Regions from separate parts of the Clostridium perfringens genome, predicted to be linked through region 2. Evidence: a T-box and tRNA genes for the amino acid it is inferred to sense, from the RefSeq annotation. Region 2 holds a T-box; the other regions hold tRNA genes.

Region 1 (6,254 bases), 1.2 Mb from region 2:
ATTTGGTCATTTTACAATGCTAGGAGATGGTAGAGCACTCTTATTAGGAGAACATGTAACTAAAGATGGTAAAAGATATGATGTTCAATTAAAAGGGTCTGGTAGAACAATCTATTCAAGAGGTGGAGATGGAAAGGCTGCACTTGCACCTATGCTTAGAGAATATATAATAAGTGAAGGTATGCATGGTCTTGGAATTCCTACAACTAGAAGCCTTGCGGTAGTAAGTACTGGTGAGGAAGTTTTAAGAGAAAGATTTGAACAAGGTGCTATATTAACAAGAATAGCTTCTAGTCACATTAGAGTTGGAACTTTTGCTTATGCGGCCCAATGGGGCACTTTAGAAGATCTTAAAAGTCTTGCTGACTATACTATTAAAAGACACTTTCCTAATATAGCTAAGAGTGAAAATAAATATATTTTATTTCTTGAAGAGGTAATAAATCGTCAAGCTGAACTTATAGTTAAGTGGCAAAGTGTTGGATTCATTCATGGGGTTATGAACACTGATAATATGGTAATCTCAGGAGAAACTATAGATTATGGACCATGTGCATTTATGGATACTTATGATACAAACACAGTATTTAGTTCCATTGATTATGCTGGTAGATATGCTTATGGAAATCAACCTAACATGGCTTTATGGAACTTAGCTAGATTCTCAGAAGCACTACTTCCTCTTCTAAACCCTAACCTAGATGAGGCTGTTAATATTGCTAAAAAGTCCATATCAAACTTTTCTAAACTATATAAAAAATATTGGTTCAATAAAATGAGAGCTAAACTTGGTCTTTTCACAGAAAAAGAAAATGATGAATTGCTAATTGAAGGGCTTTTAAGCACAATGCAAAAATATGAAGCAGATTTTACTAATACCTTTGTATCTTTAACTCTTAATAAATTTAAAGATGAAAAAGTATTTAGTAGTGATGAATTCAAAACTTGGTATGCTCTTTGGCAAAATAGATTAAAAGAAGAAAATAGACCAAATGAAGAAGTAAGGAATTTAATGATGAATAATAATCCTTATATCATTCCTAGAAATCACTTAGTTGAAGAAGCTCTTAAAAATGCTGAAAAAGGTGATTTTACTTTTATGGATAATCTATTAGAAGCACTAAAGAATCCTTATAGTTATTCTAAAGATTTAGAAAAGTACACTAAGTTACCTGAGAAAAGTGACACTCCTTATGTAACATATTGTGGAACTTAAAATTTAATTATATAAATTAATAGAATATAAATTAATGGGATATAAAAAGCTTTTGTTTATAAGCTTTTTATATCCCAATTTTTATACCTAAATTTCTTATATAATTTTCCTAACTTAAAATATATTCATTACCTCTATGTCTTTATTTCCTGCCCCTTCCATCATCTCATTGTACATTCCAAGAATTTCTTCTCCATAGGTAGGACTTGGTGCCCAATTTTTGCTTAAATCAATTACTGAATTAGCTTTCCCAAATATTGAAGCAAAGTGTCTAGGGTCCTTTGTTTCAGCCTTTGGATATCCTTCTGCCCCTGCATATAAGGCTAAATGATCTAAATGAGCCTTTACTCCTTCATTCCAATTTTTAAATTTCATATGAGCTTTAGGGTCTTTATCGCTCCCACCCTTATTTGTTTTTAACCCACATGGATTGTGATATGAAGCATCTAATACTCCTCCAAAATTACCATAGGCAGTTTCCTTAGCTGCTTGTACATACGCTAAAGCTGGATTAACATCCCCATGTTCATCTGAATATTCCCAATATAAATCAGCAAGTTCAACAAATTCCTTAGTGGCTCCTTTTCCTTGTGCCCATTTCTTAGCATCATCTACTGTTATAAAAACATCTGAAACTATTGGTATATCCTTTTCTGTTTCTATTTCTATTTTTACGCTCTGCGCCTCTGTTACATGAACCACGTCTATGTTTATAATTGTTAACATTACTAATATTGCTACTATTAAAGTTTCTATGTTAAATTGGTCTTCCTTCACAATAGGATCCTCCTAATACTATTACATAATATTCTCTATAAATAATATGATATCCTATTCTTATTTATGTAAAAAAAGTGAACCCAAACTTAAGCTCACTAAAAACCATTACTCTTTATTAATAACTTCCCAAAAGATTAAAATTAAAGTTCCTACAAAATAGCATATAATATCTTTTACATCAAAGGATGTACCTATGAGTATTGTAAAAAATCTACTATTTTGAAGATGTAATATCTCAACTATTTTAAAGTATTGTAAAACCTCAACTAAAATACCAAATAAAAAAATATATATGGGTAAATTTTTTATTTTTCTTCCAATTATTCCTCTTATAAATGTGTATATAACTATTACAACTAAAACATCACCTATATAAGGTCTAATAAAATTATCATGTACAAATAGCGCAATAAAAATCTCAATAATTAATAAGATTAAAAAGGCAACTAAATATCTTTTATTTATTTTCATAAAAACACTTCTTTCACACTAATTTTTTTATATAAAAATCATATAAAAATAACATAAATTTTTATTAATTATAGCACATAAAAAAATCAGTAAGTAAAGATTTACCTACTGATTAAAAATATTATGAAACCTTTAGTGATCTTATTTTACATTCTTTTTGTAAGTAGTTATCTTTTATATAGTTGAAAACTTCTTTATAGTCCTCTTCACCATATTTTTTAACTAACATAACATTTAAACTTGTACCAAACCATACTCTGCAGAAAGAAGGATCTATCATTAATTTTGCCCCTTCTTTACCATTTATTCTTACATTTTCATCTTCTAATAATGTATTAAAGTGATTTATAAGCCCCATCATTATTCTGTCACCCATTTTAGGATCTTCATCAGCTATTGTAACGAAGTAATATGACCAAGCATATAAAAGATTTTCTTCTATAGCTATTCCTGCCACTTTTTCTCCTATAGTTTCATTAAAACATCTATGCATATAGTAAGATAATTTCTTTATGTTTTCTTCAAATTTCTTTTCATAGAAATTCATTTCATATCCTACCATCATATCTAATTTGCTCATAATGCACCCCCACCAATATTTGTATTCTCAGTATAACATAAAAAGGGTAAGTAAATCATTACTTACCCTCGTCTATCTTTGAAAAATTTTGTTAATATTTTACTACATTTTTCATCATTCTCCCAAACTACTTCAAGAAAATAATTTAGATTATGATTTTGAAGAATATTAACAACAGAACCAGCCGCTCCTGTTGTATCATCAAAGGTACCAATATAAATCTTTGAAAGTCTACTTTGAAGAATAGCTCCAGCACACATAGGACAAGGCTCTAAAGTAACATACATCTCGCAACCATGAAGTCTCCAATTATTTAGTTTATTACAAGCTTCTCTTATGGCAAGCATTTCTGCATGGGCTGTTGGATCTTTTAAGGTCTCCTTTAAATTATGAGCCCTTGCAATTATTTCTCCATTCTTTACTATTACAGCGCCTACAGGAACTTCTCCCTTTTCTCTTGCTTTTTCTGCCTCTTCCAAAGCTAAACTAAGCACCCTTAACTCTCCTCTTTTTCTCGTTTATATGTGTAAACTCTAACCTTTTTTACCCTATTTCTATCTAATTCTTCAACAATAACTCTAAAGTCATTAGTTTTTATTTCCTCTCCAACTTTAGGCATTCTTCCTAAAGAACCTATTACATATCCTCCAATAGAATCAAATTCCTCAGATTCTATTTCAAATCCTATCATATCACTTAAGTCAGAAAGTCTTGTGCTACCATCTACTACGAACTCATTTTCTTTGATAACTTCTATATCTTTGTCTCTCTCATCGTATTCATCTTCAATATCTCCTACGATTTCTTCTATTAAGTCCTCAATAGTAACAATACCAACAGTTCCACCATATTCATCTAGTACTACTGCTATGTGATTTCTAGTTGTTTTCATCTCTGCAAATAGTTCTGTTATCTTTTTAAATTCAAAGGTTCTAAAAGGTTCTCTCATGTATTCTGTTACATTGAAATTTTCCTCATCACTATCTAAAAGAATTAAATCTTTAACATTTAAAATACCAACAATATCATCTATTGATTCATTATAAACTGGTATTCTTGAAAATTGTTGTTCTTTTATTACTTTTAATACTTCTTCGTAGGTAGCTGTAACATTTACTGCAATGACATTTACCCTTTGAACCATTATATCTTTTACTTGAAGATCTCCAAATTCAAAAACATTGAATATCATTTCTTTTTCTTCAACTTCAAGAACTCCCTCTTCTTCACTTACATCAACCATTGTTTTTAATTCTTCCTCTGTTATAAATGGTTCACTTTTATTTAAATCTCCACCTAATAATCTTACTATTAGGGATGATACTGAAGAAAATAACCAAACAAGAGGTTTGAAAACTGTAACCACTATATTTATTATAGGAGCTACGGCTAAAGAAACCTTCTCTGCATTTTGCTTAGCTAAGGATTTAGGTGTTATTTCTCCAAAGATTAATACTAATATTGTCATAACTCCAGTAGCTAAGGCAACTCCACCATCACCAAATATCCTAAAAGCAAGTGTTGATGCTAAGGATGATGCACCTATATTAACTATATTATTTCCTATTAAGATTCCACCTAATAATTTATTAGGGTCTTCTAATAATTTTTCTAATAACTTAGCTCCTTTTACCTCTTCATCCACCATATGCCTTACTCTTATTCTGCTTAAAGACATTAAAGCTGTTTCTGAGGCTGAAAAAAATCCTGATAAAATTATCAAGACAATAAGAAGCACAATTTGAAACGTATATGGGTCCAAATAAACCCCTCCTATTATTCTATATATTTTTCTTCTTTTTTATTTTCCTATATAATTATTATATTATACAAAAATTTCATATTAAATAATAATATTTAAAAAACTCCATATAAATATGGAGTTTTTCCTTCATAGTTAAAACCATGGTATCCCCAGTAGGAATCGAACCTACATTTATCCCTTAGGAGGGGATTGTTCTATCCATTGAACTATGGAGACTTATTTGAATTTTATAATAATTTTAACTCTTTAACTAATATATGTCAACAAAGCTTATTTTATAACTATACCATCTAAGATGTTAATTGTAATCTCATCTATAACTTTATTAACATTAAACTCTTTATCTCTACTTAATTCATATAGTGATGTTGATATAAGACTTCCAAATAAACTGTGAGCTAGTAAGGAAATATCACACTCTCTTATTTGTTTTTTTGAAATAGCTTCTTTTAATATTCTCTCTATTCCTTCAATATACTCAGTTATTTTATTTCTTAGTTCATCTTGCCTAGTTTCTTTTCCCCAAAGCTGACTCATTACCATTTTAAAAAATGCTCTATTTTCATATAATAATTCAAATTGCATTTTAAAAAGTTTTTTTAATTTTTCTATAGGCTCATCTTCTAAATTTTCTATATCAGTTAATTTTTCATGCCAAATTTCTAAGCCTTTACTAATTACAAAATTAAAAATTTCCTCTTTACTTTTAAAATTATAATAAAGTGTTCCCTTAGCAACATTAGCTTTAGATGCAATTTCATCTACAGTTGATCCATTATAACCTGAAGTAGCAAAAACGTTTATAGCTGCTTCAAAAATAGCTTTCTTAGTTCTATTCATACTACCAACTCCAACACTTATTCTTAAAACAATTTAATCATATACCACTTATTTTATTTAATCAACAACATAAATTTGTAATTTCTTGTTTACAAGTTGAATTTATATATATAATAATATAATATATGTATTTAACATAATTTTTAAAGGGAGATTATAATTTATGATAAAAATTTATAACAGGAAAACAAAAGCTTATGATGTTGAGCAAGTAGCTGGTCTTAAATATATAAATTGGTCTTATGCATCTCCTATAGGAAAAAGCTTCTTAGAATTATTTATTAAAAAGAAGATGTTCTCAAAACTTTACGGAAATTTTTGTGACTCTCCTTTAAGTAAGAAAAAAATTAAAGCCTTTATTGATGAGTTTAATATTGATATGTCTCTTTGCAATAAAAATATAGATGAATTTGAAAACTTTAATGATTTCTTTGCAAGGACCTTAACTCCTGAAGCTAGACCTATTGATTATAGTGAGAATATTTTAATTTCTCCTGGAGATGGCAGATTATCTGCATTTGAAAATATAGATCTTAATAAAGTTGTTCAGATAAAAGGATATACATATTCTTTAAAAGAATTAATAGATGATCCTAAAGTAG
Region 2 (12,614 bases):
CAATGTCCTTCAGCAAAAGGTATCATACATTTAGGAGCAACAAGCTGCTATGTTGGAGATAATACAGATGTAATAATAATGAGAGATGCATTATTATTAATAAAGAAAAAAATAGTTGCAGTTTTAAATAATTTAAAAAGATTTGCTTTAGAATATAAGGATATGCCTACTCTAGGATTTACTCATTTCCAACCAGCACAGCTTACTACTGTAGGTAAGAGAGCTACATTATGGATGCAAGATTTAGTAATGGATATGGAGAACATAGATTTTCTATTATCAACTTTAAAATTAAGAGGGGTAAAAGGAACTACTGGTACTCAAGCAAGCTTTATGAATCTTTTTGAAGGTGATGAAGAAAAGGTTAAGGCTTTAGATAAAATCGTTGCAGAAAAAATGGGATTTAAAAAGAGTTTTGGAGTTACAGGTCAAACTTATCCAAGAAAATTAGATTCTATAATTTTAAATACATTATCAGAAATTGCACAAAGTGCATATAAATTCTCAAATGACTTAAGATTACTTCAAAGTATGAAAGAAATAGAAGAACCATTTGAAAAAAATCAAATAGGATCATCAGCTATGGCATATAAGAGAAATCCTATGAGAAGTGAAAGAATGGGAGCATTAGCTAGATATGTTATAGTAGATGCATTAAATCCAGCGATTACGGCTTCAACTCAATGGTTTGAGAGAACATTAGATGATTCAGCTAATAAGAGAATTGCAGTAGCAGAAGCTTTCTTAGCTTTAGATGGAGTTTTAAATCTTTATATAAATATTGCTGAGAATATGGTAGTTTATGATAAAGTTATTGAAGCTCATGTAAATCAAGAATTACCTTTCATGGCAACTGAAAATATAATGATGGAATCAGTTAAAAAAGGCGGAGATAGACAAGAACTTCATGAAAGAATAAGAGTTCATTCTATGGATGCTGCTCAAAGAGTTAAAGGAGAAGGGCTTAATAATGATTTAATAGAAAGAATAATAAGTGATCCTTCATTTAATCTTTCTAAAGAAGAAATTATAGCTATAATAGATCCAGTTAAATTTGTTGGTAGAGCTCCAAGCCAAGTTGTAGAGTTTATTGATGAGTATGTAAACCCTATAATAGAAGCTAATAAGGATGCAGCTAGCTTAAGTAGTGATATAACAGTTTAATATAATTTAGAGCTATTAAAGATTTATCTTTAATAGCTCTTTTTTTATGAAAATAATTAAAAAACTCATAAATATTTTTATGAATTTTTTAATTGTTTTCATATAACTTTTGGCTTAAAAAAATTATAAAGATAAAAACAATATTTAACATTTATAATAAAGAATAAATTTTTATGTTATATTAAATTAATTTGTTAAAAATTTTTTAAAGAACACATGTTTGAGACTCTTAAATCTGGTCAATACTTTAGATAAATTATAATCAAGGAGATGAAAAGCATGAATAAAGTGGATCTTATTGGAAGAGTTGCTACTAAAATTGAAGTTAAGGAATCTAAAAATAAGAAAAAATATGTTAGATTCAGAATAGCTGTTAATAGTTTTAATGGAAGAGAAGAAACAACGACCTTTTTAAGCGTAATTACTTGGAGTAAATCTACAGTGGATTTCTTAGAGAAATTTGTGAACATAGGAGACTTAGTCTCTGTAAGTGGAGAAATAGTAGAGAGTAGATACGAAAGTGAAAGTGGAGAAGTTAGATATTATACAAATATACAAACTTCTAATATAAATCTTCTTAATAAAGCAAAGGAAAAAGAGATTTCATAGTAAAGAAAAAAAGATATATTGTGAAAATATATCTTTTTATTTTGCTTCTAAAAGTTTTGTAAAATAATTTCTTGGAATTAATCCTTTTTTTATACCATTTATAACAGTAAGATAAGTTGCTGCTGTATCAAATCTAGCATCGTGATAGTTTCCACTACCTTGGAAATATTTATTAGCAGTTTCACTTATTTCAGAATCAGTTATATTTAAGTGTTTGATTACTTCTTCAAGTTTTGGATTTTTATAATCTCCAGTAGGTCTTAATATTTTACAAATATCTTTATAATATTTCATAGTACAAAATACGTTGTTAGGTTCAAAGAACTCTCCAAGACCTAGTAATTCATGTTTTAAGAATTTAATATCAAACTGAACGTTATGACCTATTATAAAATCTGCTTCTAAGAAGTCATTTATGAAATCAGCATAAAGATCTTCAAAGTACATTCCTTCACTTAATTCATATAATTTCTCTAAGGAAAAACCATGGATTCTTTCAGCTTCTGGTTCCATTTCATCAACTGTAAAGAATATATTTTTACCTATTGTTTTTTGAGGTTTAGTTGAAGTGTCTACAAGGATATAACTAAGCTGACATATGCTTCCAGGTTTGACTCCTGTAGTTTCTGTATCAAAAAAAAGTAATTTCATTATTTAAGGCCTCCCATATTCTAATGTCCATATAATAGTATAAACTAAAATTTTTATTAATAAAATCTAATTTAAAATTTATATATTATAGATTATAGAAATTTTGATTATAAAATATCAATATTTAAGAATTATATTGAGTATTCTTAAATATTAATATATAAACAAATGAAAATCAAGTTTGATTATTATAGCTGTATTATTCTAAAGGAGTGATTGTTTTGAAGAAAACTTATATATTAGATACCAATGTATTGCTATATTCACCAGGAGCTATATATTCATTTGAAGATAACAATGTTATTATTCCAGAGGTGGTTCTAGAGGAATTAGACAATATTAAAAAAATGAATAATGATTTAGGAGCTAATGCTAGGCATGTTGCAAGAGAATTAGATAAACTTAGATTAAGTGGGTCATTAAGCGAAGGAGTTAATTTACCTAAAGGCGGAAAGCTTAAGGTGGTTACTAACTTTTACAATACTGAAATACCAGAAGCATGGAATATAAGCAAGCCTGATAATAGAATAATACAAATTTGTAAGGCCTTAAAGGAAAAGGGAGAAGATGTTTGTTTAATAACTAAGGATATATTTGAGAGAATAAAGGCTGATACTGTTGGCATAAAATCAGAGGATTTTTATGAGGTTGTAGTTCCAGAATTTGAAGAACAATATAGTGGAAGAATGGAAGTTTACACAAGTTCTGAATGCTTAAGTAAATTCTTTAAAAATAAAGTTATGGAGAAAAAAGATTTAACTTTCTACGATGAAGAAAATAAGTGCTATGTGGAACCAAAATTAGAGATTAATCAATTTTTAATAATACACTGTAATGATAATGATAAACAAACTGCCTTAGGAAGATTTGATGGAAAAGTTATAAGACCTTTACTTTATAAAGATAACAATAATATTATGGGAATAAGTCCTAGAAATGTTGGCCAAAAATTTATGCTAGAATGTTTGAGCATGGATGCTAAAAAGGCACCTTTAGTAATTATAAAGGGGCCAGCAGGAACAGCAAAAACTTTATTTTCATTAGCTGTGGGATTACAAAAGATATTAGAAGAGGAAAGTGGACAATATAGAAGGATTTTAGTTTGTAGACCTAATGTAACAATGGATGAAGAAATAGGGTATTTGCCAGGAACTGAGCAAGAAAAAATAGCTCCATTTATGAGACCTATATATGATAATTTAGAGATTTTAATAGATTCAGATGAGAAAGAAAGATATTCAAATGAGAGGGAGCTAAATGATAAAATAGAGGAACTTTTTGAAAGAAAGATAATAACAACAGAGGCTGTGGCTTATTTAAGAGGAAGAAGTATAATAAAGAATTGGATTATAATAGATGAAGCACAAAACTTAACACCAAAGCAGGTTAAAGCAATTATAACAAGAGCTGGAGAAGGATCAAAAATAATACTAGTTGGAGATCCAGAGCAAATAGATCAAGCTTTCTTAGATTCAAGAAGTAATGGACTTTGTTATGCTTCAGAAAAGATGAAAGGAAGTCATCTTTGCTACCAAGTTACCTTAAAATATGACGAATGTGAGAGAAGTGAATTGGCTTATGAAGCTGCAAAAAGATTATAATATTTAGAATTTTAAGAGGTTTCTTACTCCTAAATAGGGAGGAAAGGAACCTCTATTTTAAATGTTTATAGAAATATATAATCTTATTTGTAGAAAAATATTCTGATATAAAAATTAAAATTAATAAATTATTAAGTTTACTGAATAATAAATTCAAGAAATTTATGGTATAATTTAAAATACAAAATAAGGAGGTCTTGATTATGCAATTTTTATTAGATGCGTTTCTTAGTATTCCAGCAATATTAATAGCTTTTTCAGTAAAAGAGTATACTCGTGCTAAAATGGCAGATAAATTAGGAGATAAATCACCAAGGTTTAAGGGGGAATTAACCTTAGATCCATTAAAGCATGTTGATATAGCTGGTGCCTTAATGATGGCTTTCTTTGGATTTGGTTGGAGTAAATCTGTAGAGATAAATAAATATGCATTTAAAAATCCAAAGAAGGATGCTCTTAAAGTTAACATAGCTGCATGGCTTTCAAACTTAGTTGTTGCCATAATTGGAGTAATACTTACAAGTTTATACTTAAGATTTTTTGGTTTAAGAGGAGATCTTTCTCAAATTATATTTTTAATGTTACAATATATAATAATATTAAATGTAAACTTCTTTGTATTTAATATATTACCACTTCCAGGACTTGATTGTTTTAGAATTTTAGAGGATCTTAAGCCTCAATTATTCTATAAGTTATCTGGAATAGTATATCAATATTATTATCCTATACTTATAGTTATAATACTTCTTGGAAGATATGTATTAGCTATACCATCTCAATTGGTTATGGCTTTTGTATATTCTATAGGTTTATTTATTTAATCATAATTTGAAATTTATAATACTTTAATTAGATTAGGTTTATAATTCGAAAATAACTCTTGATTTATAAGTTATTTTCAAATTTAATATCTAATCTAATTTTTTTTATGGAAAGATAATTGAAATAAAATGTAAAAATATGGTAATATATAGAGGGGTGAGAATATGATAAGAATGTCTAAAAAAATTAAAGTAATTTTAGCCTCTCTACTTATTGTTTGTTCTGTTTTAGTAATAAATAGTATTATAAGCAATAATGTTGTAACGACAAAGGGAGCTAGTATTGATGAAAAAGAAGTAATTAAGGAGAATGATAAAAAGGGATTTTTTAATAGGTTTAGCTTAGGAAGAAAGGTTAATATAAGTGCTGTAGGAGACATAATATTACATGATGAACAAATATGGTCTGCATATAATGAAGAAAATAAGTCCTATGATTTTATGAATAATTTTAAGTATGTAAAGAACTTCATAGAAAAAAGTGATATAGCCTATGGAACAATTGAGGGAACTTATGCTGGAGAAGAAATAGGGTATTCTGGATATCCTAATTATAATGGGCCAGATTCCATGATAGATGCCTTAAAAGATACGGGATTTGATATTATAAATGTAGCAACGGATCATTCTTTAGATAAGGGAGTAGAGGGAGCTAGTAAAACTGGAGAAAAAATAGATAAAGAGATGACTTCAATTGGGAATAAGAAGTATATTATTAAAAAAGTAAAGGGAATAGAAATAGGATTTACATCTTATACTTATGAGAGCAAAGAGGGAGAGTTAAATGGTCATAAAATTCCTGAAGATATGAATTTAAATACTTTTTCTTATAATAAATTAGATAAGGAACTAGAGGAGATGAAAGCTTTAGTAGAAGAGATGAAGAATGAAGGAGCAGAGTTTATAGTCTTTGGAATGCACTGGGGTGTAGAGTATAAAACTGAACCTAGTAAATATCAAGTAAAAATTGCTGAAGCCTTAAATGAATATGGAGTTGACTTAATATTAGGAAGTAATCCTCATGTTGTACAGCCTATAGAAGAAATAGAGGGTGAAGATGGAAATAAGACTTTAGTAGCTTATTCTTTAGGTAATTTTATATCTAATCAAAGACTAGAGACTATGGGAGATAGAAGAACAGCTGATGGTGTTATATTGAATTTAACCTTAGATAAGAGTAGAAAAGGGGTTAAAATGGAGAAATGGGATTACACTTCAACTTGGGTATATAAAATTCCAAGAGAAAATAAAAAATCAGATTATTATATATTACCAGTTGAAGAGACTTTAAATAGTGAAGAAGGAAAAAAACTAGATCAGGAAACCTTAAATCAGTTAAATAAGTCTTTAGAAGCAACTAAATCTATAGTAGAGAAATAAAGTCTATTGGAAAGTAGATTGCTTTAAGCTTAAATAAATTTAGGGATGTAAGTTAAAAAAAGTTTATGGGAGAATAATTTCCCATAAACTTTTTTATTTAGGCTTTTTCAATAACTAGATTTTTATTATAAACTTCTTCAAAGACTTTAGAACTTCTTCTAGCTTGACGAAGCTCTAATTCTAAATCATATTCAGAATAAAGTTTTAAATTAACAGTATCTTCATTAATTATCACATTAACATTTTCTACATGGCCAGTTAATCCTCTGTCTAAGCCTTCAGCAAGCTTAAGAATAACTCCTAAATACTCTACATGTTTTACATCTAATCTATTTATTATAGTTGAATATTTAGCAATTGGAGCTTGGAAAGAGTTATTTCTATGGTAAGCGGCACATAATGCACTTAATAATATTTCTTTATGAGTTAATCCACTTATATGAGAGTTTAAAATAATATAAAATGAGTGTACGTGGTGATCATAATATCTTATGCTTATACCACAATCATGAAGTAAGGAGGCTGTTTTTAATATATTCTTAAATTCATCTCCTAAATGATGAAGTGGTTTTAACCCTTCAAATAGTGAAAAAGCAAGCTTACATACATTTTGAGCATGAGGAATATTTATGTTTAAAGTATCCATAATTCCCTTTAAACTTACATCTAAAATATCATCATAAGTATGGAATTTATCTATTATATATTCATATATAAGTCCTTCTCTAAGGCCACGACCACATATTATTACTTCATTAGTATTTGTGAAGCTTAAAACTTCTTTTATTAAGTCTGTAGAAGCAACTATGACATCAGCTCTAGATGGAGAAAGTCCTTCAATTTTTTGTCTCTGACGAAGATTTTTACTTTTTAGTAGGTGAAACATCTCATCAATATCATAGTCATAAAGAACATAATTATGAACTATATCAATAGGATATCTTTTTCTACGTCTATCAATTTTTCCTAGGTTTCTGAAAGAACCTCCAACACCTATAACAGATTTAAATGAATTATCTTTAAGCCAATCTATTTTTTCAAGGTGTTCCTTAATATAATTAACACAGTTTGTATTATTTTTATATCCAATCATGTCGTTTAATTGGAATAAGGATGTTAAAGTCACATATCCAAAGGGTAGAGTAACTTCTTTATAAATTTCGTTGTTTTTTAACCAACATAAGTGAGTGTTATTTCCGTTTATATCCAAAAGAAGAGAATTATCTATATAAAGAGAATTTTTAGCTCCTAAAAAGTTATAATTAATTTCTTCTTCATTAGATAATATTCTAAGTTCTAATCCAAGTTCTTTTTTTATTATTTCTTTAAGATTAATTTTTTCATCTACATTTTTAATGCTTTCTGAACCTATAAGTATAATTTTTGATGCACCACAAGAGATGCACATAGATTTAAAAGCTTTTATAGATGAGATTGTAAGCTTAATTTTCTCTTCGTCTAAAACAGAGCAAGCGAAGAAATCAGAGCCAAGTCTTATATGCTCTTTTAATTCATCAATTATTTTAAAATATCCAGACTTCTCAACTTCAGCAAGTGTTAATCTTACAGAGTTAGAGCCTATGTCTATTACTCCTATTCTATCCATTTCTTTTCCCCTCTACTTGTTTAAAATATAATTTGATTATAATACTGATACTATAGAATTTCAAAGAAGTTTTCAATGGATATTTCAAAATAAAATATTATTCATAATAAATGAAAGATGATATTGACAGGGTTTAAGGTAAAATACTATAATAAGTTAAGAAAATATAATATAAAAAGTCTGTGAAGAGAAGAGTAATCTTTATGATTTCTTAAGCGAGTAAGGGATGGTGTAAGCCTTATAGAATAGTTTAGATGAAGAGAGCCTCTGAGATTGCATTTTAATAACTAGTATTTTTATTAAAATGTCGCTTATGCGTTAAATTATAAAGTGGGTTTTTAACCAATTAGAGTGGTACCGCGGATATATCCGTCTCTTTGTTACAAAGAGGCGGTTTTTTATATTGTAAATAAATTTATATTTTGGCAATAATGTCATTATAAGATATGTTTTAAAAAGATATAAAATAAGGAGGACAATTATGGATTACAAAAAGTTAGTTGCAGAAAGAATTAAAGAACATGTTGATCTAGAATTAGAAAACATAGAAAAACTTATAGAAATACCACCTAAGCCAGAAATGGGAGATTTTGCATTCCCTTGCTTCCAATTAGCAAAGGTTATGAGAAAAGCTCCTAATATGATAGCTGCTGAATTAGCTGAAAAGATAAATAAAGAGGGATTTGAAAGAGTAGAGTGTTTAGGACCTTACTTAAACTTCTTTGTTGATAAAGTAGCTTTCTCAAAAAATATAATAAGCAAAGTTTTAGAAGAAGGAGATAAATATGGTTCTTCTAAAATAGGAGAGGGTAAAAATGTTGTAGTTGAATATTCATCACCTAACATAGCTAAGCCTTTCCACGTTGGACATTTATTCACAACAGCTATAGGACATTCATTATATAGAATGTTAAACTTTGAAGGATATAATCCAATAAGAATAAATCACTTAGGAGACTGGGGAACTCAGTTTGGTAAGTTAATCTCAGCTTATAAAAGATGGGGAAATGAAGAAGCTTTAGAAGAGGCTCCAATAAATGAGCTTTTAAGAATATATGTTAAATTCCATGATGAAGCTGAAAATAATCCAGAACTTGAAGATGAAGGAAGAATGTACTTTAAGAAGCTTGAAGATGGAGATCAAGAAGCTGTAGCTCTATGGGAAAGATTTAAAGACTTATCTTTAAAAGAATTTAATAAGATATATGATATGTTAGGCGTAGATTTCGATTCTTGGGCTGGAGAAAGCTTTTACAATGATAAGATGGATAAAGTAGTAGAAGAATTAGAAAAGGCTAATATATTAACTGAGAGTAATGGTGCTAAGGTTGTAATGTTAGATGAATACAATATGCCACCTTGTATAGTTGTTAAATCAGATGGAGCATCAATATATGCTACAAGAGACTTAGCAGCAGCTAGTTATAGACATAAAACATATAACTTTGATAAATGTATATATGTAGTTGGTAAAGACCAAATATTACACTTTAACCAAGTATTCAAAACATTAGAATTAGCAGGTAATGAATGGGCTAAAAATTGCGTACACATTCCATTTGGATTAGTTAAGTTCGCAGATAGAAAGCTTTCAACAAGAAAAGGTAATGTAGTTTTACTTGAAGATTTATTAAACGAAGCTATAGATAAAACAAGAGAAACTATAGAAGAAAAGAACCCACAATTAGAAAATAAAGAGGAAGTAGCTAAGAAAATAGGTATAGGAGCTATATTATTTACTTACTTAAAGAACTCAAGAGAAAGAGATATAGTTTTTGATTGGAAAGAGATGTTAAGCTTTGATGGAGAAACTGGTCCATATGTTCAATACTCATATGCAAGAGCTAAGAGTATATTAAGAAAAGCTGAGGAACAAAAAATAACAGCTGAGCCAGATTTCACAAAGTTAACTTCAAAAGAAGAGTTTGAATTAGCTAAAACTCTAGAAGGATTACAAAAGGCTGTAATTTTAGGAATAGATAAGTTAGAACCTTCAGTTGTAACTAGATATTCAATAGAAGTAGCTAAGGCTTTCAATAAATTCTACAATAATCATACAGTTTTAAATGTAGAAGATGAAGGATTAAAGGCTGCAAGACTTGAGCTTATAAAAGCTACTGCTCAAGTTATTAAAAATGCTTTATTCTTAATAGGAATAGATGTAGTTGAAAAAATGTAATTTATAATAAAAAATAACCAATTCCATTTGGAATTGGTTATTTTTTTACTTCTTATTATCTTTTCTACTAGGACAACTTCCTTTTGAAGCACATCCACTGCAACCGCTACATTGTCCTTTAGATGATTTTTTGAAGTTTTTGTATAATATAAACACAACAGCTATTACGATTAAAGCTGTAATAAGAATTTCCATTTAAAACACCTTCTTTAAAAGATTAATAAACCGATATGATAAATTATGAAGGCACTTATCCAAGCAACTAGGAACTGGAATATTACTGATAAAATTGTGAACTTACCACCATATTCTTTTTTCATAACCCCTACAACACTTATACATGGTGTATAAAGTAATACAAATACCATGAATGAGTAAGATGAAAGTGCTGTAAAGAATTGAGGTAACATATGAGTTAAATCACCTTTATAAATAACTTCCATTGTTGATATTATAGTTTCTTTAGCCATTAAACCAGTTAATAATGAAACTGAAGCTTGCCAATCTCCAAATCCTAATGGAGCAAATATTGGAGCTATAAATGAACCTATGTTATATAAGAAACTATGAGTTATATCCTCAACCATTCCAGTAAAGTTAAAGCTTTGAAGGAACCAAATAACAACACTCATTGCAAAGATAATAGTTCCAGCTTTCTTTAAGAAGCTCTTTGATTTATCCCAAAGTTGAGCTAATACAGATCTAACTTCTGGTACTTTATATTCAGGAAGTTCTATAATGAATGGTTCTTCATCTTTCTTGAATAAAGTATTTTTAAATACTAAGCCTAATATGAAAGCTACTAATATACCTAATATGTATAAAGATGCAACAACCATAGATGCATTATCTGGAAAGAATAATCCAGCAAATATTACATATACAGGTAGTCTAGCATTACATGACATAAATGGTGCTAAAAGAGCAGTAAGTTTTCTATCCTTTTCGCTTTCTAAAGTTCTAGCTGACATAATAGCAGGAACTGTACATCCAAATCCTGTTATCATAGGAAGGAAAGCCTTTCCTGAAAGTCCTATTTTTCTCATGAACTTATCCATTAAGAAAGCAACTCTAGCCATATATCCACTGTCTTCTAATATTGCTATACATAAGAATAAAGCTAATATTATTGGTAATAAGACTATAATTCCACCTACACCGGCTACGATACCATCAACAAGTAATGATTGGAACCATGGAGCCGTACCTGATAATAGATCACTTAAGTATGGCATGAAAGTATCACCTAAGAATCCATCTAAAGCGTCTGAAATAGGTTGTCCAACCCATGAGAATGTAAATTGAAATACAAAGTACATAAGTGCTATAAATAATGGGTATGCAAGCCATGGGTTTAAAAATATTTTATCTAACTTATCTGTTAAAGTAGTTGAAGAATTACCTGATCTATTAAAGCAGTCTGATAATTTATCTTCAATAAATTTATAAGTATGAGCCTCATCCTTAAATGAGTAAGTATTTTTATCTAAATATTTTTCGAAATTACCTTTATTTAAGAATTCTTTAACCTCATCTAAGCCTTCTTTTTTAGATGCTGTTATAGGAATTACTTTAAGATTAAAAGCCTTTTCTAATTTTTTAGGATCAATTTTGATTCCTTTTTTCTCAGCGATGTCATTCATGTTAAGAAGCAATACTATTGGCTTCTTAAAGTCCTTAAGTTGCATAGTTAAATATAGATTTCTATCTAGGTTAGAAGCATCTACTATATTTAATATTAAATCAACATCTCCAGATTCTAAGAATTTCTTAGATACTTTTTCTTCGTTTGAGAAGGTATCTAAAGCATATATACCAGGTAAATCCACTATTTTGTTAGAGTTGAAAAGTCCTTCCTTTTTATCAACTGTAACACCTGGCCAGTTTCCTACATGTTGGTTAGACCCTGTTAAGGCATTAAAAAGAGTAGTTTTACCAACATTAGGATTACCGAGTAAGGCTATTGTTGTCATTAGTTTTCCCCCTAATTAAATTATTCTATTTTATTTATTATTTTAAAATTATATTTTTAGCATCTTTCTTTCTGATTGCTAAATCAAATCCTCTTAAATTTACTATTAATGGATCGCCAAGTGGAGCCACTCTTTTAAGTTTAACTTCTGTTCCTTCTATGCATCCTAAAGCAAGAAGTCTTTTAGCTAAACCATCGTGTCCGCATATTTTATCTACAATACCAGCTTGGCCTATTTTTAAATCATATATACTCATCTTAAGCACCTCACTAATGAAAATCATTATCAAATTCATCTAAATTATATCAAGTTACCTGGAATTTGTCAATTGATAAATTCTATTAATTAAAAATTTAATTAATATTTATTAATACTTAACGAAATAATGATATAATGATATAATATTTTTGTTATAAGTTTATATAAGAAAAGAGTGATAGAGTGATCATAAAAGAGCATGAAATAGATATAAATGATTTAGATCTTAGTAATGCCCTATCTTTTAATGAAAATTATGATATATATAAACAGGCTGTATATTTTGATTTAGAACACTATGTATATAAGAAACCAAAGTGCATAGGAGTTTTTGGTGCTGGATATTTTGATGAAGAGAAATCAAAATTC
Region 3 (12,614 bases), 1.1 Mb from region 2:
ACCTTCCTTCAGGAGAAAGTTTTTATTTAAATGGAAGAATAGATAGAGTTGATAAATTAAATTTAGATGGTGAAACATATTTAAGAATTATAGATTATAAAACTGGTTCTAAAAAGTTTGATTTAAATAAATTTTATAATGGACTCCAAATGCAACTTTTAGTTTACTTAGATGCACTTATAAATAATTCAGAAAATATAGTTGAAAATCAAGCTATGCCAGGCGCAATACTTTATTTTAGAATAGATGACCCTATATTAAAGTCTAAGGGAGATTTAACAGAAGAAGAAATAAAAAGTGAGGTTTTAAAAGAGTTAAAATTAGAAGGTCTTTTACTAGACGACGTAAAAGTTGTTAAGGCAATGGATAATACTTTAGAACCTGGAACACACTCTCTTATAATACCTGCAAATATGAAAAAGGCTGGGGATTTAGGGAAAAATAAAGCTTTAATAACCATGGAGCAGTTTGAATTATTAAGAAAGTATGTAAATGAAAAAATGATTGAGATATGCCAAAACATGATAGAAGGTAAAATTGATATAGAACCATGTAAGGAAAATAAAAATATAGTGTGTGATTATTGCAACTACTCACATATATGCCAGTTTGATTCTAGTTTAGAAGACAATAGATATAAAGTTATTCCAAAGAAAAAAGATGAAGAGATATGGAAGAGTATAAATGAAAAAGTAGGTGGTGAAGTAAATGGGGACTAAATGGACTGAAGAACAAGAATTAGCTATAAATACTAGAAAATGCAACCTTTTAGTAGCGGCTGCGGCTGGCTCAGGAAAAACTGCTGTATTAGTTGAAAGAATTATAAAAATGATAACAGAGGGAGAAAATCCTGTTGATATAGATAAGTTACTAGTTGTTACATTTACTAATGCTGCTGCTTCTGAAATGAGAGAGAGAATAGGTGATGCGATATCTAAAGCTTTGGAGAAGGATCCTAGTTCTGAAGTGCTTCAAAGACAATTAGCTCTTTTAAATAGAGCTAGTATAACAACTATGCATTCTTTTTGTTTAGAAGTTATAAAAAATAATTTCCACTTAATAGACTTAGACCCAGGGTTTAGAATAGGAGATCAAACAGAATGTGAACTTATAAAGCAAGATATTTTAGCTGACCTTTTTGAGGATATGTATGCTAAGGATGATGATTGCTTTAAAGATTTAGTTGAGGCTTATGGTGGAAGCAAAAGTGATGATAATTTAAATAGCATAATATTAAAATTCTATAATTTTATAATGAGTGGTCCTTGGCCAGAGGCTTGGTTAAATGATAAGGTAGAAGAATTTAATATAAATTCTATAGAGGAACTTGAAGGTAAGAAGTGGATAGAGGTATTAAAGGAAAGTATAATTTTAGATTTAAATAATGCCTATTCAATGCTTACTCAAGCTAGGGATATAGCTGAAATGGGGGGAGGACTTGAGCCTTATTTAGTCAATATATATCCTGAAATAATTCAAGTTGAAGAGCTTAGAATTGCTTTAAGTGAAGGAATAGTAAAGTTTTATAATAAGCTTATGGGAGCAAGCTTTGGAAGACTAAAATCAGTTAGAAAAGCTAGTGTTGATGATGAAAGAGCCTTAGAAAAAACTAAAAGCCTTAGAGATGAAAGCAAAAAAATAATAGAAAATTTAAGGGATAATGTTTTTGAAACTTCTTTAGAAGAAGCTGTTTTAGGCATGAAAAAGATGTATCCATTAATGAAATGTTTAAGTGGTTTAATAATTGAATTTTCTAATAGGTATAGAGATAAAAAAAGAGAAAAGGATATTTTGGATTTTAATGACTTAGAGCATCTTTGCTTAGAAATATTAATAGATAAAGATGAAGATGGGAATATAAAACCTTCACAGGTTGCCTTAGAATTTAAGGATAAATTTGAAGAAGTTTTAGTTGATGAATATCAAGATAGTAATACCATTCAAGAAACTATTGTAGGAATGGTATCAAGAAGAGATGTAGAAAATCCTAATGTATTTATGGTTGGAGATGTTAAACAAAGTATATATAAGTTTAGACAGGCAAATCCAGAACTTTTCTTAGAGAAATATATTAATTATAGAGAGTTTGAAGATTCTAATAGAAAAATAATGCTTTATAAAAACTTTAGAAGCAGAGAAGAAATTATAAATGGAGTAAACTATATCTTTAAAACATTAATGAGCAATACTGTAGGAGAGCTTGAATATGATGAAAAAGAGGCTTTAAACCTAGGGGCATCCTATGGGGAGTTAAATGAGGAAAATGTAGAGAAAGAATATATAGATGAAATAGAAAATCTAAAGGTAGCTGGTGATATAGAGCTAAACATATTAAATAAAGCAGGTAACAAGGATTATAGCAATGAGGATGAACTAGGAGAAGAGGAAGAAGATTTAGATAGCATACAGTTAGAAGCTAGAATAATTGGCAAAAAGATTAAGGAGCTAATGAATCCTGAAGATGGAAGTCACTATATGGTTTTTGATAAGGATTTAGGAAAATATAGAAAGATTAAATACAAGGATATTGTTATCCTGCTTAGAGCAACTAAAAATTGGGCAGAAACCTTTGTTGATGAGTTAGGAACCTATGGAATACCTGTTTATGCTGACACAGGAACAGGATATTTTCAAACTATTGAAATTAGAACTATATTAGCCTTATTACACATAATAGATAATCCAATGCAGGATATTTATATACTATCTGCTTTACGTTCACCAATATTTTCATTTACATCTGAAGAATTTGCAGATTTAAGATTATTAAATAGAGATAAATACTTCTTTGAAATAATAAAGGAAGTTGTAGATGGAACTTATGATGAAAGTATATCTAAAGATTTAAAAGGAAAGTGTAAGTACTTCCTAGACTATTTAAATAAGTGGAGAGAAAAGGCAGCTTATATGCCAATAGATGAATTTATTTGGTTCTTATATTCTGATACATCATACTATGGGTATGTTGGAACAATGCCAAATGGAGTTCAACGTCAAGCAAATTTAAGAATACTATTCCAAAGAGCAAAGCAATATGAATCAACTAGTTTTAAGGGATTATTTAATTTTATAAACTTCATAAATAAACTTAAAAAGTCTTCTGGAGATATGGGAAGTGCAAAGATTCTTGGAGAAAATGAGAATGTTGTAAGGATAATGAGTATTCACAAGAGTAAAGGTCTAGAATTCCCAGTTGTTATATTAGGTGGAACAGGAAAGCAATTTAACAAGATGGACTTAAGAGAAGATATACTACTTCATGAAACCTTAGGTATAGGAACAAATTGTATAGATGTTAAGAAGAGAATAAAGTATGATACTCTTCAAAAGCATGCTATAAAGAAAAAATGTGAATTAGAAGTTTTATCAGAAGAAATGAGGATACTTTATGTTGCCTTTACAAGAGCTAAGGAAAAATTAATTATAACTGGTGCTGTATCAGACTTAGAAAAGTCTTGTGAAAATTGGTGCAAAGCTTCAGCTTCTTCAGGGGATAATAGAATAAATCCTGGAAATGTTTTAAAGGGAAAGAGTTATTTAGATTGGATTTGCATGGCTTTAACAAAACATAAAGATGGAGATGCCATAAGAAATATTGGTAATGGAGATATAACTTTAAATTTAGATGATAAATCTAATTGGAGTTTTAAAAGCTGGGACAGAAGTGAGCTTTTAGAAACAAATAACAATAAAAAAGAAAAAAATAATATTGATATTTTTGAAAGTAATAATTGGATTGAATCTAAAAAAGATATAAAAGAAGTTATAGAAATAAGAGATAGACTAGGCTTTAAATATAAATATATAGAGTCTTGTAATACTCCTTCAAATATTTCTGTAACTGAATTAAAGAGAGCTCATCAAGAAGAAGAGTTTATGCAAGAAAGTTATAATATTATTGATAATGAAAGTAATGAAGAAAATAAAAAAGAAAAAATAAAAAGAAAACCAAGATTTATGGAGGAAAGACAGGAAGAATTCTCAGCAGCTAAGAAGGGGACTATAACTCACTTTGTAATGCAACATATTGATTTAGATAAGGTAACTTATATAGATGAAATAAGAGAAGAAGTTCTTAAAATGGTTAAAAAAGAACTTTTAACAGAAGAAGAAGGAAAAGTGGTAAATGTATTTAAAATACAGAAATTCTTTAAAAGTGATTTAGGTCAGAGAATGTTAAACTCATATAAATCTGGTAAAAAGGTATATAGAGAATTACCTTTTATAACTGAGATTCCAAGTAGTATTATAGAAAAAAATCTTGATCCTAAAATCTATGGAGAGGAAAAAGTAAGATTACAGGGTATTATAGATGCCTTCTTTGAGGAAGAGGATGGATATGTTCTTTTAGATTATAAAACTGATTATGTTAAAGAGGGAGAGGAAGAAGACTTCATAAATAAATATAAAATTCAAATTAATTTATATAAAGACACATTAAATAAAATTTTAGGGGAAGAAGTTAAGGAAGCTTATCTGTATTCCTTCTATCTTGAAAAAGAATTAAAAATATAATAAAACTTACAAACATATTCCGAGAATTACTAGATTGCGCTAAGAATTTATAATTATTACTACGAAGATATTACTAAAGCTTCGAAACTTGCTACGCTTCGAACAGTCTCAGCTTTTTAACGTAATATCTTCTCCGTAATAATTTAAATTCTAAAGCTTATCTAGATATTCTCTTCATTATGTTTGTAAGTTTTATATTATAAAAAGTTATTTCAATACAAATACTTAATATTTTCTATGTTTAGGATTAAACTTGCTTATGGTGTCAGGCGCCTTAAAGTTAAAGCACATGTTTTCAAAGTTTTAGAGTAGATAAATTTAATTATATGAATAAAATTGCTTACTAAGGTTTAGTAAGTCTTCCTTATTGTTTAACTCTGGTGTTTGCATTACATTTTCAAGAAGAAAATTTAATATAACACCTATATTTTTTCCAGGTTTAAAATTAAGTTCGGTAATTAAGTCATTTCCTGTTATGGCTAAGTCCTTAATAAATATGGGTTCTTTTGAAGCTAATATATCAGAAACTCTGTTTTTTAATATATCTATACATTCAGTATCATATTCATCCATGTAAGATAGATATGATTTTTGTAAATCTAATAAATCAAAGATATTTTCAGTTCCAACTGAATTTATAAGTAGTTTTAGTTTTTTTCTTGTCATATTACATGAAATATTATTTATATTTTCTACTAAGTTGCAAGTATCATTGATTGTATTATTATCATATTTAAGTTTCTTTAATATAGTTCTGCACTTCTCAACTGCATTTTCAGAATTAAAAACTTTATAGAATAATCCTGCTAATCTTACATGAAGCTTTTTAGGAAGTGAATTTATTAATCCATAAGTATCATGGATATCATCATATAAATCATAACAATTTATTAGTTTTAAATTCTTAAATTCCTCAACTAAAAAGTCAGAAAATCCTAGCTTTCTAAGAAGCATAAGACCTCTATCTGGATCATTGCTTAGAATTATTTTAGTAAATTCACTTTGAATTCTTTCCATGCTTATATTTTTTATTAATTTAAAATTCTTTCTTATAGATTCAGCAGTTAATTTTTCTATTTTAAAGTTTAATTGACAACTAAATCTAATTGCTCTAAGCATTCTTAAGGCGTCTTCAGAGAAGCGTTTATCAGGATCTCCAACGCATCTTATTAATTTGTTTTTTAGATCATCTTTTCCATTAAAACAATCCTTAAATCCTAAATATGGGCTATATGCCATTGCATTTATAGTAAAATCTCTTCTTGATAAATCTTCTTCTATATTAGAAACGAACTTTACGTCTTTAGGTTTTCTATTATTTAAATATTCCCCATCTACCCTATAAGTAGTTACTTCATAAGGATTTTTATCGATTAAAACTGTTACTGTTCCATGTTTAATACCAGTAGGAATAGTTTTATCAAAAAGCTCTTCTATTTTTTCAGGGAATGCATTGGTTGTAATATCATAATCTTGAGGTTTTTTATTTAATAAAGAATCTCTTACACAACCACCAACTATAAAGGCTTCAAAACCATTAGAGTTAAATTTCTCTAAGATATATTGGACATTGTTAGGTAATTTCATTAACATGTCACCTCCTAGTAGTTATTTTATCAATTAATATAAATTTTAGCTATAAATAGAGTACTTATTTGTTTACAAAAAATAATAATATGCAATAATTAAAATAGAGATTAAAATGGAAAGAAAGGATAGACTTATGGAAATACCGGTAAAAAAAATAGGTGAGTTCGTTAAAGGAGAAAGAGTCGAAGGTTTTTTTCTTTTAAAATCAGTTACTTTAAAAACTACTAATTCTGGTGGAAAAAAATATTTAGATTTAGTTTTAAGTGATAAAACTGGTGATATATTAGGTAAAGTATGGGAGATTAAACCTGAGCATGAAGAATTAAAAAGCAATACAGTATTTAAGATTAGAGGTACGGTGAATAGTTGGCAGGGAACTTTACAGTTAAAAGTGGAACATGCTAGCAAGGTTACTGAAGAAGATAATATAAACTTAGATGATTTTGTTCAGAGTGCGCCATATACTAGCGATGAAATGTTTAATACTATAAAAGATACTGTTCATAATATGAATGATGTGGATATAAAAAATATTCTAAATAGAGTTTTAGAGATTAATAAGGATAAACTTATGTACTATCCAGCAGCAAAGTCAAATCATCACTCTATAAAGGGTGGACTTTTATATCACATAACAACTATGTTAAAGTTAGCTGAGAATATTTGTGGAATATATGATTTCTTAAACAGAGATTTAGTTTATGCAGGGGTAATACTTCATGATATGGCTAAAATCAAAGAGATGTCTTCTAATGAAATGGGCATAGTAGATGAATATACTTTAGAGGGAACTCTACTTGGACATATTACTCAAGGAATAAAGGAAATTGAGGTAATAGGAAAAGAAGTTAATGCTGATAGCAAGATTATAATGTTACTTCAACATATGGTCTTATCACATCACTATGAGCCTGAATACGGAAGTCCTGTTAAGCCTCTTATACCAGAAGCTGAGATGTTACATTATTTAGATGTAATGGATGCTAGAATGTACGATATGAAAAAGGCAATTAAGGAAACTAAGGAAAATGAATTCTCAGAAAGAATTTGGTCTTTAGATAGTAGAAGAATATACAATCACGGAATGTATGAAAAAAATAATTAAAAAAACAGCTCGTAATGAGCTGTTTTTTTATTTAGTAAATTATTATTTTTGAACCATTTTGTACATTATCATATAACCATTTAGAATCTTCAACTGATAATCGTATACATCCATGTGAAGCTGGTACCCCTAAGGTTGGATCTGATACTGTGGTTTTATCAGAATCAAATGGGATTGAATGAAATAAATAGTTACCCATAAATTGAACATAGTATTTACCACCTTGTCCGTATTTAGGTGAGAAAAACCAAGGAGCTCTATTTTGTACAGTAAATACTCCTACAGGAGTTTCCTTTCCTTCAATACCTGTTGAACAAGTAAAGGTCTTATCTAAAGTCCAATCATTTTTTGAACCCTCATAGACATAAGTTTTTTGTTCAGCTATATTTACAAAAACCAAATAATTAGTGTTACTAGTTATATCAAATTGATTTATTGTATCTTCATTTAATTTTTTGTAATATTCCATAACAGGAGCAGTTCTAGCTGTAGCTTTATCTATATTCTTTTGGCTATAATCTTCAAGATGCTCTAATCTAAGCTTTTCTAATTCATCTCTTTTTTCCTGCAATTTTGGATCATCAGGGAGAGAATTTATTTGAGAATCTAAATACTCTATTCCTTTTGAATATTTTTCATTAGATATATATTCATCTACAGTTTTTAAAATAGGTTCTCTTATTTTATCTAAGCAAGTTTCTTCATATTCTAGTGCTTGAGCTTTACAATCTGAAAGATTATGTACACTTTTAAAGTAGTTTAAAGCTTCTAAATAATTTTCTTCATCTAGATTAGAAACTCCAATATCAAAGGAGTCCTTTGAATCTTTTATTAGAGGAAGTGTGTTTTTAAAATTTAAAATTTCCTCATTAGACGTATTTAAGGATAATAGTCCATTTAAATCTTCTACAGTTTCTTCTTCAGATATATCTCCAGAATAATACTCATTTTCTATTTCTGATAGTTTTTCTGTAATTATATCTTCTGATGATTTAATAAAAGTTTTTTTCAATATAATATTTTTTGTTCCATTATTAAAACAATAGGAGGCATCCTCATAATTATTTGATGATAAATCCTCTTTAAATTTGTTTAAGTTATTTGAGTATGAGAAAATAAAGTATGAAACAACTATAATTAATAATACGGATATTGCTGAAGAAATTGAAATTAAAAGTTTTTTATTTTTCATATTTTACCTCGATTAAATTTAGTAATTTAATTTAATTATGGACAATAATACCAACATTAATCATTATAGGATATTTTTACTTATTAATAAATGACAACTATTGTATTTTTTTTGTGAAACAGTCATAATATTAGTATAAAGTAATGGTTTTAACAAAATATTAACAATTTTTATATAAGGTGGTGTTGAGCATGAAGAAAGTTCATGAAAGGTTTTTAGAATATGTAAAAGTAGATACTAAATCAGATGAGACAACAAGGGTTACTCCTAGTACAAAAGGTCAATTAGAATTAGGAAAAATCCTTGCAGAGGAATTAAAGGAAATCGGAGTAGATGAAGTAAGAATAAGTGATAAAGGATATGTATATGCTTGTTTAAAGAGTAATTGTGATAAGGATATTCCGAAAATAGGATTTATTTCACATATGGATACTGCACCAGATATGAGTGGAAAAAATGTTAATCCTAAAATTGTTGAAAATTATGATGGTAAAGATATTGAACTTGGAAATGGATATACATTATCACCAAGTTTTTCACCAGAACTTCCAATGTATAAAGGTCAAACTTTAATAACTACTGATGGAACTACTCTTTTAGGTGCTGATGATAAGGCTGGGGTAGCAGAAATAGTAACAGCTATTGAATACTTAATAAATCATCCAGAAATAAAACATGGTGATATTAAAATAGGATTTACTCCAGATGAAGAAATTGGAGAAGGAGCAGATCACTTTGATGTTGAAGGCTTTGGAGCAGATTTTGCTTACACATTAGATGGTGGAAGAATAGGTGAATTAGAATATGAAAACTTTAATGCTGCAAGTGCTAAAGTTGAAATAGTAGGTAAAAATGTTCACCCAGGAAGTGCTAAAGGAAAAATGATTAACTCTATTTTAGTTGCTCATGAATTTGTTTCTATGCTTCCTTTAGATGAAGTTCCAGAAAAAACAGAAGGATATGAAGGTTTCTCATTCTTATTAGATATACAAGGTGAAGTAGAAAAAACTTCATTATCATTTATAATAAGAGATTTTGATAAAGAAGGCTTTAAAAATAGAAAAGAAAGATTTAATGAAATAGCTAAAGAGTTAAATAAAAAGTATGGAGAAGGTACTGTTACAGTAACTTTAAAAGATCAATACATGAACATGAAGGAAATGATAGAACCTAGAATGCATATTGTAGAAACTGCTGAAAAAGCAATGAAACAATGTGGAATTGAGCCAATCAAAAATCCTATAAGAGGAGGTACTGATGGGGCAAGATTATCATTTATGGGACTACCAACACCAAATCTATTTACTGGCGGAGAAAACTTCCATGGAAGATATGAATATATATCAATAAATTCAATGGAAAAAGCTGTTGAAGTAATACTAAACATAATAAAAATTTATGCTGAAAAATAAGATTAAATAAAATAAACCTATAAATATATTTAGATAATTAATCAAAATATATTTATAGGTTTTAATTTTTTATTTATTTTAATAATTTATAATAAATTTACTTTATTAAGGTTCTTTTGTATCCCCTAAAAAGAAGACAGCTAATGTTCCTATACCTGTGTGAGAACCTATAACTATTCCTATATAATCTATAAGTATGTCTTTTACAGTATATTTTTCTCTAATCATTTCTGCTAAAGTCTCTGCATCTTCAATACAATCACTATGAGCGATAAAAATTGTTTGCTCATTAGGGTTTACAATACGTTTTTCAAGCTCTTGGAATAACATTTTTAAAGATTTTTTTCTTCCTTTAGCTTTAGCAAAGTTATGAAGTTCACCTGCATCATTTACATATAGCATTGGCTTTATACTTAATAAGCTACCAATAGCCGCTGCTGTAGATGAAATTCTTCCCCCTCTTTTTAGATGATCTAAGCTATCTACTGTAAAGTAATGACATAACTTATTTTTGTTTTCTTCTACCCAAGAGTAGATTTCATCTATAGATTTTCCATCCTTTTTCATTTGAGCAGCATAATAAACTAGTAATCCTTGGCCTAAGCATGCAGCTCTAGTATCTACTATCTTTATATCAGCATCAGGATATTTTTCTAATAATTCCTCTCTAGCTATAAGTGAACTATTATATGTTCCACTTAGGGCTGATGAAAATGCTAAGTATAAAATAGAGATCCCTTGTTTAACATATTCTTCAAAGGCTTCAACAAATCTAAATGAGTTTACTTGACTTGTTGATGGCATGATACCTTCTCTTAATTTATTATAGAAAGCTTTTGGAGTTAATTCGCTATCAATATTATCAATATATTCTGTATTATTAATATTACATATAAGTCCTAAATAATTAATATCTAAATCTTTTACCATGCTTTTTGGCAGATCAGCTGCCGAATCAGTAAATATAACAAATTTTTTCAAAATAAATCTTCCTCCTTTTCTTAATAGAGTTATTCTAAATAAGTATAATATTTAATATGAAAAATATCTAGGGTATATAATACAAGAATGATCCATAAATAGTGTATTTAATAATAATTTAAGTTTTGGGAAGAATATGTAATATCTTGATTTATTAATGAATATATGATATTATAAGTCTGTTAATATGCGGTGGTAGCTCAGCTGGATAGAGTAGTCGGCTACGAACCGATTGGTCGGGGGTTCGAATCCTCTTCGCCGCACCATAAGCTTGTAACTTTAAGTTACAAGCTTTTTTTATTTATATGTATATAATTTCAATTTAGAATAAAAAAATTTACTTAGGTGAAAATAATTATAAAATGAGCTTAATTCATCAAGAATTTTAGTCCGATTATCTTATAAATAAGATAAAATAATATGCTAAAGGTGATAATATGAATTATGATTTTATAATTACGATTTTAGATGAACATAATGAATCAAGTATTTTATTAGCTGAAAAGTTAAAGCCTAAAGAGATAATTTATTTATATAAAAAGGATGAAGAATTAAAGGTTTTAAATTCATTGAGACAGTTTTATTTAAATAAATTTCCTAATTGCAATTTTAGTGATGAAAAATTAGGGAAGGATACTATTTCATCCATAGAAGAAATTATAAAGAGAATGAAAAGTAAAAATACAGCTATATGTTTAAATCAAGGGGATAAAAAGGATATTTTAATAATGTATACCCTAACATTAAAACATAATATAGATGGGTTTTTTCTGGATATACCTAAAGAGGAACTTTTAAAGTTAAATTTAGAAAGTGTACAATGTGAAAAGTGTAATTTCGTAGATTTAGATGTAGAAGACATCATAGACAGTATAGGAGCTTCTATTGTTGTGGATTCAACAGAAATTTCAGAGATAAATGTTATAGAGACCATGACTAACTATATAGCTGATAATTTAAACCTTTGGAAAAAGTATAAAATAAGATTAAGTGATAATTCTGTTTTTATCCATGATGAATCAAATCCTAGAATTATAAAAATAGATAAGGAATTATTGAGCAGAGAAGAAGTTATGCTTCTTGATAAAATACTTAACTTTTTAGAGAAAAATGGCCAAATAAAAGTAAAAGAATTAGAGCAATGTTTAAAGGTAACATTCCAAAATGAATTTATAAAAGGATTTATTTTTAAAAGTGGAACATGGCTTGAAGTTTTAACAAAAAATATTATTGAAGAAATAAAAAGCATTGATGATATAAAAAGTGGTTTATTATTTCTTTGGAATGATAAAGAATCTAGAGTTAAAAATGAGCTAGATGTTGTTGCCATAAAGGATTCAGTGCTTATTTGTGTTTCTTGTAAGGATTCAAAAAAATATGATGAAGTTGCCTTAAATGAATTAAATGTTTATTCTGAGCAATTAGGAGGAGAAAATGTAATAAAAATATTAGTAGCAACACACCCTCCAATTAAATCATCTATTTCAAAAAGAGCTAAAGAGATGGGAATAAATTTAGTTGTTTTTGATGGGAATAAAAAAGCATTTAAAGAAGAATTAGAAAAAATAATAAAATAAAATTTTTATTTGGGATAAATAAAGAAAATAGGGAGAAAATAAATTTAAATTCTCCTATAATCTTATTTTATAAAAAAGGAGCTTAATTATTAACATAATTAAGCTCCTTTTTAACTATTTATGACCAATAGTTTCACCCATATTAACTTTAGTTTCAAAACCTAATTTAGTTTGTTCAACTATATCACTATCTATTTTTATAGTATCTTTCTTAAAGAATAAGATAGTAGTTGAACCACCAA

The links. A T-box is a leader RNA that pairs with one kind of tRNA and senses whether it is charged. The one in region 2 lies ahead of argS (arginine--tRNA ligase), so its partner is inferred to be a tRNA-Arg.
Positions count from the first base shown of each region.
Region 1: it encodes a tRNA-Arg, which carries the amino acid that the T-box ahead of argS (arginine--tRNA ligase) is inferred to sense. The anticodon was not compared.
Region 3: it encodes a tRNA-Arg, which carries the amino acid that the T-box ahead of argS (arginine--tRNA ligase) is inferred to sense. The anticodon was not compared.

Region 1 is NZ_CP065681.1:273,528-279,781, forward strand. It holds gene I6G60_RS01420 (protein adenylyltransferase SelO) at 1-1,216, shown strand, start outside; gene I6G60_RS01425 (glucosaminidase domain-containing protein) at 1,331-1,993, opposite strand; gene I6G60_RS01430 (ribosomal maturation YjgA family protein) at 2,102-2,467, opposite strand; gene I6G60_RS01435 (hypothetical protein) at 2,589-3,047, opposite strand; gene I6G60_RS01440 (nucleoside deaminase) at 3,110-3,541, opposite strand; gene I6G60_RS01445 (HlyC/CorC family transporter) at 3,544-4,809, opposite strand; tRNA gene I6G60_RS01450 (tRNA-Arg) at 4,954-5,028, opposite strand; gene I6G60_RS01455 (TetR/AcrR family transcriptional regulator) at 5,083-5,652, opposite strand; gene I6G60_RS01460 (phosphatidylserine decarboxylase) at 5,816-6,254, shown strand, end outside.
Region 2 is NZ_CP065681.1:1,421,997-1,434,610, forward strand. It holds gene purB (adenylosuccinate lyase) at 1-1,164, shown strand, start outside; gene I6G60_RS07005 (single-stranded DNA-binding protein) at 1,444-1,773, shown strand; gene I6G60_RS07010 (3'-5' exonuclease) at 1,810-2,424, opposite strand; gene I6G60_RS07015 (PhoH family protein) at 2,646-4,025, shown strand; gene I6G60_RS07020 (site-2 protease family protein) at 4,229-4,849, shown strand; gene I6G60_RS07025 (CapA family protein) at 5,015-6,229, shown strand; gene I6G60_RS07030 (Ppx/GppA phosphatase family protein) at 6,327-7,835, opposite strand; T-box leader at 8,009-8,215, shown strand; gene argS (arginine--tRNA ligase) at 8,317-10,014, shown strand; gene I6G60_RS07040 (FeoB-associated Cys-rich membrane protein) at 10,060-10,209, opposite strand; gene feoB (ferrous iron transport protein B) at 10,224-11,987, opposite strand; gene I6G60_RS07050 (FeoA family protein) at 12,025-12,243, opposite strand; gene I6G60_RS07055 (ribonuclease H-like domain-containing protein) at 12,429-12,614, shown strand, end outside.
Region 3 is NZ_CP065681.1:280,100-292,713, reverse strand. It holds gene addB (helicase-exonuclease AddAB subunit AddB) at 1-719, shown strand, start outside; gene addA (helicase-exonuclease AddAB subunit AddA) at 709-4,515, shown strand; gene I6G60_RS01495 (CCA tRNA nucleotidyltransferase) at 4,834-6,102, opposite strand; gene I6G60_RS01490 (3'-5' exoribonuclease YhaM family protein) at 6,218-7,210, shown strand; gene I6G60_RS01485 (L,D-transpeptidase family protein) at 7,242-8,402, opposite strand; gene pepT (peptidase T) at 8,594-9,814, shown strand; gene I6G60_RS01475 (DegV family protein) at 9,920-10,795, opposite strand; tRNA gene I6G60_RS01470 (tRNA-Arg) at 10,985-11,061, shown strand; gene I6G60_RS01465 (Card1-like endonuclease domain-containing protein) at 11,233-12,372, shown strand; gene I6G60_RS01460 (phosphatidylserine decarboxylase) at 12,487-12,614, opposite strand, start outside.